3 regions of the Lactobacillus panisapium genome follow, and region 3 is predicted to be linked to each of the others. Evidence: riboswitches for the same ligand, from Rfam matches in the RefSeq annotation. Region 3 holds a riboswitch; each other region holds the start of a gene.
What was found. Region 3 has a riboswitch for thiamine pyrophosphate ahead of thiM (hydroxyethylthiazole kinase). Riboswitches for the same ligand answer to the same signal wherever they lie in the genome.
Positions count from the first base shown of each region.

Region 1: it holds a riboswitch for thiamine pyrophosphate, as region 3 does, so the genes downstream of both, GYM71_RS00860 (ATP-binding cassette domain-containing protein) here and thiM (hydroxyethylthiazole kinase) in region 3, are expected to answer to the same signal.
Region 2: it holds a riboswitch for thiamine pyrophosphate, as region 3 does, so the genes downstream of both, GYM71_RS02725 (ECF transporter S component) here and thiM (hydroxyethylthiazole kinase) in region 3, are expected to answer to the same signal.

Region 1 is NZ_CP048268.1:183,892-187,172, reverse strand. Features, by position in the region: gene htpX (zinc metalloprotease HtpX) at 1-826, shown strand, start outside; gene GYM71_RS00865 (AraC family transcriptional regulator) at 884-1,822, opposite strand; TPP riboswitch at 1,990-2,080, shown strand; gene GYM71_RS00860 (ATP-binding cassette domain-containing protein) at 2,130-3,281, shown strand, end outside.
Region 2 is NZ_CP048268.1:543,291-546,571, forward strand. Features, by position in the region: gene hpt (hypoxanthine phosphoribosyltransferase) at 1-84, opposite strand, end outside; gene GYM71_RS02720 (M42 family metallopeptidase) at 312-1,394, shown strand; TPP riboswitch at 1,465-1,556, shown strand; gene GYM71_RS02725 (ECF transporter S component) at 1,601-2,179, shown strand; gene GYM71_RS02730 (tyrosine-protein phosphatase) at 2,343-3,089, shown strand; gene GYM71_RS02735 (cupin domain-containing protein) at 3,132-3,281, shown strand, end outside.
Region 3 is NZ_CP048268.1:2,072,681-2,075,961, forward strand. Features, by position in the region: gene GYM71_RS09760 (alpha-L-fucosidase) at 1-393, shown strand, start outside; gene tenA (thiaminase II) at 518-1,180, opposite strand; TPP riboswitch at 1,308-1,409, shown strand; gene thiM (hydroxyethylthiazole kinase) at 1,484-2,272, shown strand; gene thiD (bifunctional hydroxymethylpyrimidine kinase/phosphomethylpyrimidine kinase) at 2,287-3,096, shown strand; gene thiE (thiamine phosphate synthase) at 3,103-3,281, shown strand, end outside.

The DNA of each region.
Region 1 (3,281 bases), 300 kb from region 3:
CGCCTTAGTTGGTGCCGGATTAGGTTTTATCTGGGGCAATCGACCTTTATTAGGGGTAATTATTGCGCTTATTTTTAGTGCGATTTACATGTTAATTGTCTTGCCTAATCCCGCTAATATGGTTATGAGTCTAAATCATGCCCAAGAAATTCATGAACAAGACAACCCCGTTTTATGGCACGTTGTTCAAGATATGGCGCTAGTCGGCAAAGTACCAATGCCACGCGTTTTTATTATCAATGATCCTAGTCCTAATGCTTTTGCAACCGGACGGGATCCAAACCATTCTGCGGTTGCTGTCACCCAGGGCTTACTTGACATGATGAATCGCGAGGAACTTGAGGGCGTTTTAGGTCACGAAATCTCACATATTAGAAATTATGATATCTTGGTTTCCACTATTGCAGCCGTACTGGTTGGTGTCATTTCATATTTATCAGGTATTGCCAGTCGCTATATTTGGTGGATTGATGATGATCGCGACAGTGACAACGATAATGGCAATACTATTGTCGTTATTTTCAAAATCGTGGCGATCATTTTTGTACTTATTTTAGGACCTATTTGTGCCAGTCTTGCTCAAATGGCTTTATCACGCAACCGTGAATATTTAGCAGATGCTTCTTCAGTTGAGTTGACCCGTAATCCTCACGGTTTGATTTCTGCTTTGACAAAAATTGACGGTTCTGACCCCATGAAAGCTGCTGATCCAAGTAGTGCTGGCATGTATATCGAAGATCCGCTACGTAAACGACATGGTCTTACCCACTTATTCGACAGTCACCCGCCTACAAGTGACCGAATTAAACGTTTAGAAAAAATGTAACTTAAAAAGGAGCGCTCTGCAAAATAGTCCGCTCCTTTTTTGATAAAAATATTGCTCTTACTTTAAATTGATATTGGCTTGTCTAAACAGTTCCGCACGCATTTGTACCGGCGTTTCATGGTAATATTCATTAAACTTTTTGTAAAAGAATGATTTACCGTTATAACCGACCCGCGCGATGATTTCTTTAACCGAAATGTCAGGCCGAGCAAGCAAATTGCGTGCCTCCTGCATCCGGCGTTCATCAACATGTTCAACAAAGCTCTTACCAGTTTTTTGCTTAACTAAACTGGAAAAGTAATTCGGGTTGAGTCCAAAGTGTTCTGCTGTTTTATTTAAAGTAATATCAGTATAGTTTGCATCAATGTAACGCTCTAACGCCGTTTGCGCAAACTTATGTTGATTAGCTGGCGCTGTTTCCAGGTCTTGATTTCTAATTGCCGTAATCACAAGTATTCGCAATTCGGCTGCAATAATACTGCGCGTAAAAAGATTGTGGTTTAAATATTCATCAATAACTTTTTTCATTAACTGACTCGGGCGCGACATTTGTGAGCAGCGCAAACTTAATAGTCTCTTAGTCTTGAGAATCTGAACAAGCTGTTCGGCTACTTTTTGTTCACGTGAATTGAGCGTTGTTTTTTCTCCCAGAAAATCCGCGCAATTAACCTTTGAACTAAATTCTAATTTGACCAAAAGATCATTTTTCCCTTGTTTTTCGACCTCATAGCCACATTTTTCTTGCAAAAACAGCAAATTACCCGCTTTTAAAGTTAAGTTTTGTCCGTTAATTTTAGTTTTTGCCATGCCTTCAGCTTCGTACAAAATTGTGGGATTGCTGGTTTGGTACCGGTGAATGCCCGTATTATGATTTTCAAGGTAAACCCTAAACAGGTTAAAGGCCTTGTTTCCGGGCTTTAGCCGGACTTCATTCGTATCCGCATTAGTTGAATCCAATACACTTACCAAATATTGTTCTAGCTTAACTGCTGCCATGATGTCACCTTCTAATTAGTAATTTATTTTCATAATTTTATTATATAGCAAAAAGCGCCGCTATTTATATGTTTTTAACATCTGTGATAGAAGTTGAGCCTTAAGTGCTATTAACGGCGCCTAATTTGCCGCAACTAGACAAGAAAATTGCTTTTATGTATAATTGACCTGAAATATTGGGGTGCCATCTTGGCTGAGAATATACCCACTGAACCTGCTATGGATAATGCCAGCGAAGGGAAAAGCACTGAATTTTAACGTCGCCTGGCTTTTATGCCATAGCGACTTTTTTAGATTGGTTAAAAAATTGCTGAAAACTAAAAACCTTACTTTTTCATATGATGAAAAAAAGCCTATTTTGCAAGATGTTAATCTTAATATCCCGACGGGCAAATTTTCCTTATTAATCGGGCCAACAGGTTGCGGTAAATCGACGCTATTAAAAATTTTAGCTGGCCTTTATCCTAAATATGCTGGTAAAGTTAGTGGAACTGTCGATCTTAATGGGCTTAAGAGTGCAATGATGTTTCAAAATGCTGGCGAGCAATTCACAATGGCAACACCACGTGAAGAGATCATTTTTGCACTTGAAAACCTGAAAATCGACCGTGAGCACTACTCAAAACGATTGCAAAAAGCAACTTCTTTTACCCAGATCGACCAGCTGCTTGATCAAAAAATCAATACTATGTCTGGCGGTGAGCAGCAACGAGTAGCTCTTGCTGTTTTAATTGCAATGGATGTCGATCTTTTTCTGCTTGATGAGCCTTTTGCAAGTTGCGACCCTGCTGCCCGCCAATTTTTAATTAAAAAGTTGGCTCATCTTCGTGACTTAGGAAAAACAATTATTCTAAGCGACCATGTTCTAGCCGATTATGAGGGTATTTGTGACTGTTTGTTTAAATTTACCGGTCACCAGGTTACTGCCTTAAGCACTGCCGAAAAAAAGCAGCTTCTTCAGCAAAATGACCACCACGAGCATTATTCTTTTGCCCTACCAACTAATGAAACAAGCTGCTTTGAACTTACTAATACCTTAATTAAGCAGAACCGGTTACTGCTAAAACAGGAGCACTTAAAGATTGTGGCAGGCAAAGCCACCCTAATCACTGGCCCTAATGGTGTGGGGAAAACATCGCTTTTCAATGCGCTAACCAAGATGCTCACATACACTGGTAGTTTGACTTACCGCCAAAAAGAAATTCGCAACTTGCGCATGCGAAAATATTTGCGTCAAGTCGGGCAGATATTTCAAAGTGCAAGTGATCAATTTATTAACGTTTCCGTTGAAGATGAACTTAACCTCAGTAAAAAAATGCGCACTAGCAACTTTTATTCCGATCAAAAAATCGCGAAAGAGGTGAAAGACCTTGATCTTGACCAGACACTAGACCAAGTCGTCTACTCACTTTCGGGCGGTCAACAAAAGAAATTACAAATTTTATTAATGCTAATTGCT
Region 2 (3,281 bases), 660 kb from region 3:
CAATTTGACACACATTTGGTGAATATCATCTTCGGTAAACAATTTATGATCAATAATATTATCAATATTGTCGTTTTTCGGCATTTATTTACCCTTCACTTAAAACTCAAAATTCCTAATAAAATCGATTATATCATTTTTAATATGAAAAAGTAGCTCGTTTTAAACTTTTTTAGCAGTTTTGTACCCAAATTACGGACAAAATTGTTAATTTTGCTAAAAGCAGTAGGATTATTTCAGAAATAGCTTAAATTACTGCTTTTTGCTACAATGAGACATAAGGTTTAATAAGCGAAAGGTCAATTACAACGATGGAAAAAGAACAAGAAATAAAAATGCTCAAAGCTTTTTCGGATGCTAATTCAACTTCCGGCTTTGAAGGTGAATTCGTTAAGCTTTTTACTGATACAGTAAAGGATATTGCTGATGTAAAAGTTGATGGGATGCTCAACGTTTACGCTGCTAAAAAAGAAAATCAGGCTGGTCGGCCAATCATTCAGCTTGATGCCCACTCTGATGCCGTGGGTTTTATAACTCAGGCAGTTAGACCAAACGGAATGATCAAGTTTGTTCCGCTTGGCGGCTGGGTTAAATATAATATTCCAGCTTTACGGGTAAAGATTAGAAACCGTGACGGTGAATATGTTCCTGGCGTAGTGGCAACTAAGCCACCGCACTTCATGACTGAAGAAGAACGAGACAATGTACCAGAAGTAGAAGATATGTCAGTTGATGTTGGTTCTAGTTCTCGTGAAGAAACAATTAATGACTATAAAATTGATACGGGTTGTCCCATTTTTGTTGACGTCAAGTGCGAATACAATGAAAAAACCGGTCTTTTCTTCGGTAAGGATTTTGATGACCGTTTCGGTGCAGCTGCAATGGCTGATGTTTTGGATAATCTCAACGGCGAAAAGACTGACTTTAACGTTGTAGCCGCACTTTCAAGTCAAGAAGAAGTCGGCTTACGGGGAGCGTACGTAACAGCTAGAAGTATTAAGCCAGACCTAGGGATTGTGCTTGAATCATGTCCAGCAGATGATACATTTACTCCAAAATGGCTTTCTCAAACAGGCTTAAAGCGTGGACCAATGCTGCGTGATATGGACACTTCATTTTTACCTAATCCAAAATTCCAACAATACGCATGTGAATTAGCGGATAAAAACAATATTCCATATACTCGTTCGGTTCGGACCGGTGGCGGACAAGATGGTGCAGCAATTTACTATGAAAATGGTGCGCCAACAATTGTTATCGGAATTCCAGTGCGTTACGAGCATTCGGCCTACTGCTTTAGCGCATATCAAGACTTTAAGGCCTCAGTTGACTTAACTTGTGCAATTATCCGTGATTTAACTAAAGAAAAGTTGGCTAGTTTTAGTCAATTTTAATTAAATTGCTAGTTAATTGAATAACTTAAAATGTCTGCTTGATATTGTGTTATAATAGGCAAAAAGATAAGAAAGTCACTAGGGGTGCCACATTTAGCTGAGAAATACCCTCCGAACCTGAACAGGACAATACCTGCGCTAGGGAAGTGTTATTAAGTATATTAGAGTACTCCTACTGACTTAGAATGTTAGTTAGGAGTATTTTTATGTTTACAAGATCATCAAAATGGAACGTTAAAGCAATTATCCTGATTGCTTTAATTGGAATTATTATGGGAGTAATCTACACTTATGGATTTAATTGGGCTTACAATTTAATTAAGTTATTACTGCTTCCGACCGGCTTTGCTCCGGTAACAGATACTGTTTTTTCTGGATTATGGCTAATGGCAGCTCCTTTAGCGATGTATTTCGTGCCAACGGTTGGTTCAGGAACAATTGGTGAAACATTGGCAGCAGTTGTCGAAATGGCAATTGGCGGCCAATGGGGCGCAGTAACAATTTTGTCTGGTGTGATTCAAGGTGCAACTAATGAAATTGGCTTTTTCCCGCAAAAAAGTCGGTATCAAGCATTTTCTTGGCAAAGCGTACTAACAGGGGCCTTTTTTGCCGGCCTTGGTAGTTTCATTCCAACGTATTTTTTGTACGGTTGGAGTAAGTATAGCATCCAACTGCAAGTTATCATGTTTATTACTTGTATACTCTCTGCGCTTGTCTTTGACGGCGTTTTGGTAAAATTGATTACTAACTTATTTGATCAGGCATTAAAGCCCAAAATTGCTTAAATTAAAATTAGCACCGCAAAATATTTTTTGCGGTTTTTTTATAAAAAAGACTAAGAAACACAAATTAGTTTGCGAAAATCATGGACGTAGAATTCAATAAAAATTATAATATTCCTTTATGAAAACCAAAAAGTTTTAATAAATAATAAGTTTAAGGAGAATTATGACTACAGAGATAACAAATTGGCGTTCATTAGGTGGCTATGTTAGTTCGGATGGAAGAAAGGTTAAAGAAGGGCTGCTTTTTCGTTGTGGTCAACTATTTGATTTAACCGATGAACAAAAAGATCGTGTTCAGAACTACTACAAAATAAAGCGACTGGTTGATTTTCGCGGTGATGAGGAGAGACAAGAATATCCAGACTATCTTTGGTCAGAATTAGATTATGAAATAATTGATGTGCTGAAAGATACTGGCACAAATCAGGCTAGTGTTGATGAAATCGTTTCGGCCAACAGCAATGTTGAACAGGACATGTTGAAAACCTATGAAGAATTAGCATTGGCAGAATCTGCTAAGCAAGGCTATCACGACTTTTTGCTAACGTTAATGACTGATCCAGTTCCAGTTGCCTTTCATTGTTTTGCCGGTAAGGATCGAACAGGGGTAGCTGCAGCCTTAATTTTAAAGAGCTTGGATGTTAGTGAGGAGCAGATTTTCACCGACTACTTAAAAACAATTTCTGCTCGTAAAAAAGCTAACGAAGAAATATTAGAATACTTAAAAGATAAGATGGATCCTAATAACCTCAATGATGTAGCAATTGCGTTAACTGTTGAACGCCAATACCTGGAAAGATACTTTTCAACCGTTAAAAAGCATTACGGTGATTTTGATCACTACTTTACTGACGGCTTGAAACTGCCACAAGATTTTAAAGAGCAAATGCAAAAGAATTACTTGGTTTAACTTAATGAAGTTGACTGATTGAGCGTGGAGAGAGCAAAAATTATGAACCGAGAAGATTATATTAAAAGTTTGAACCTTGAGCCTCACCAAGAAGGAGGTTGGTTCCGTCAAATATATACTAGTGATGAGCAGTTCTTTGCTCAAGATAGTCAAGCAGATAGATTTTACTACACTTCAATTTATTTCTTACTT
Region 3 (3,281 bases):
GATGGTTCACTGAATATCCACTGTCGTTCACTAATCGAACTAGTTGGTCAATGGATGGCTATCAACCATGAAGCAATTTACCATACCAATAATTATGAGCATTCAACCTACTCCACTATTTCTAATGACCATGATTTTATTAAAGGTAATTACTTATTTGTTGATGACCTAGGAAATATTGGCAACAGCAACGTCGTTCTAGGTGGCGAACAGGCACGTGAATTAGTTTTCACTAATTTTGCAAAACAAAAAATTGACCATATCGCTTGGCTAGACAACCAAAAGCCATTAGCATTTAAACAAGATCAAGCAGCTAACACACTTAAAATTGCAGCTGATGGCTTTGAATATGGCACTAATTTAGTCGAGCGCGTGGCCAAAATCTATTATTAAAAACTCTCTTACTATATTTTTCGTTCAAATCAAGCACTAATTATTATGCGCTCTCCAAGCTTAGCTTTGCTATTCGTAGTGAAGCTAGGCTTTTTTAATTAAAAAAATTCTTTAAGGCAGAAAACTATTGCCACTGCTCTTGCTCATACGCCATTTGCCAAAACCGGCATTCATAATAGCTGCTACGCACAAAGGCTTTCTGCATCTGCCCACGCTCTCGTTCTGAAGCTTGCGCAGCTAAGTCATTGGTCAACTTTAACATGCGACTAACATTGACGTCATACCAGTCGCTATCATAGGTCTCAATCCATTTCTGGTAAAGTGCAACCGGTGAACCCGTTTGCGCCAATGCTTGACCAATTTCCTGGTAAAGCCAGTAGCAAGGCAAAATGGCACAGACACAAGGTGCAAGACCATCTTTTTCAAGCGTTTTAAACAGATGATTGACATAGGCATACGCCGTTGGTGCTGCGTCAGTTTCTTTAATTTCATTGGATGTGACTTTTAATTCCGCTAAAAAATGCTGTTGCATCGTTATTTCACATTCTTGCAAATCTTGGGCACCTGCCAGCAAGAATCGTTGCACTTCTTGACTAGTAGTTTTCTTTGCCATTAGCCGGTGAATTTTGCTAAATTCAGCTAAATAGTACCTGTCTTGCAATAAGTAAAACCGAAAAGTAGCCAATGGCAATTGGCCACTTTGCAGTTCTTTAACAAAGGGCTGCTCCATGCTTTTTTCCCACAAATCCTTTGCCGCATAACGCAATTGTGCTGTAAATTCAGTCATTATTATCTCCCTCGCCCAATTAATAGTTGCGTGTTTTTTAGTAGTTAGTTTACCTTAGTCGAGTCACTGCAGCAATTCGGTTAAATTAGTTATTGTCTTGCCCAGCAAAAGTCGCTATAATTGAAACCGATAACACGAGGGGTGCCTTTTTGAAGGCTGAGATGGCGAATAGCCAGACCCTTTGAACCTGTAAGCTAATTCTTGCGTAGGAACGTGTCAAAATCCACTTATGCTTTGACACAAATATGTCAAAGCTTTTTTATTGACCTAAAATCGGCGCAGGAGATTTTTAAAGGAGAGATTATGAAACTAGATCTGTTAGCTAAATTACGTGAAACTAATCCAATTGTCCTTAATGCCGCCAATTTTGTGACCGTTCAAGATGTCGCTAACGGCTTAAATGCGCTGGGTGCCTCGCCCATCATGAGTAAGGAAATTGCTGAGGTCGAAGAAATGGTTCAGATGGCATCAAGCATTGCCATCAACCTCGGGACTTTGACTAAATTGCAAATTATGCAAATGAAAGAAATGGGGCTACTTGCCGCGCAAGCTCAGAAACCGATTGTCCTTGATCCCGTTGCCGTTGGCGCAGTCAATTACCGCCTGCAAACCGCACAAAAATTGCTAGAAGCTTTCCCAGCTACAATCATTCGTGGCAACGCTGGTGAAATTGCCGCTTTAGGTGGTTTTGCCTGGAATGCCAAAGGTATTGATGCGGGTTCAGGCAGTGGCGATCTTGACGAAATTACGCGTAAAACCGCGCAAAAATTGCATTGTACAATTATTGCCAGTGGCGTAACAGACACAATTAGCGATGGCCAAAATATCGCTCATGTTTACAATGGTACCCCGCTATTTCAGGCACACGTTGGTTCAGGTGACATGCTCTCAAGCATTGTTGCCGCCTTTGCGGCCGTCTGCGATAATTCTTTTGAAGCTGCGCAAACAGCTTGCCTAGTTTTTGCAGCTACTGGAGAATTGCTCGTTAATGATCATCCTGAAGTAGGCCCTGGCACATTTAGCATGTATTTGATGGATTATTTAGCTAAAGTCAAAGAAACCGAGATTACAGCTATTGCTAAATTTGATTAAGGAGGTTAGCAATAATGACAGAAGAACTAAATTCATTTCCCCAAGTTTTGACCATTGCTGGGACTGATTCCGGTGGTGGAGCCGGAATTATGGCGGATCTAAAAACTTTTCAGATGCAACATGTTTTTGGGACAGCGGTGGTTGTAGCTGTGACTGCCCAAAATACGCTCGGAGTCCAAGACTCGTTTTTATTACCACTTGAAATGGTCGATGCCCAATTTGCGTCATTAGCCTCAGACTTTAAGATTAAGGCTTGTAAAACGGGGATGTTGGGAGATGCAGCGCACGTCCATCAAGTAGCTCTTAATCTGCAAAAATATGACTTTGGTCCGGTAACCATCGACCCAGTTATGGTGGCTAAAGGCGGTGCGCCTCTTCTTAGCCAAGATGCTATTGCCACCGTTAAAAATGAGCTATTGCCGCTAGCTAACCTCATTACGCCTAACTTGCCTGAAGCAGAAGCTCTTACCGGAATTAAGGCTACTAGTGAACAAGAATATCCCCAATTAGCACGAAGCTTGCAAAAAATGGGTGTAGAAAACGTGCTTATTAAAGGCGGACATTCTAACGCTGAAGTTGTGCGCGATTACGCTTTATTAGCAGATGGCACCGACTTTTGGGTTAGCAGTCCACGGACGCACACTAACAGGACTCACGGTACTGGTGATACTCTTGCAGCCGCCATTACTGCTCAATTAGCTCTGGGCCATACTCTCAGTGAAGCAATTAAAATCGGCAAACAGTATGTCACCAAGGCGATTGAACAAACGATTCAGGTTGGTCACGGTCATGGACCACTTAATCATTGGGTTAAGGTAGATTAGGAGGAGATTATGGCTCAATTTAACGCAACACAATTAACCGCATATTTCGTCTGCGGGACACAAGACTTGCCAGCCGGAAAGACTTTACCTAAATTAGTCGAAGAAGCTTTAGAAGCAGGTATCACTGCTTATCAGTTTCGTGATAAAGGACCAAAGTCAACGTTAAACGAAGATGACCGCTTACC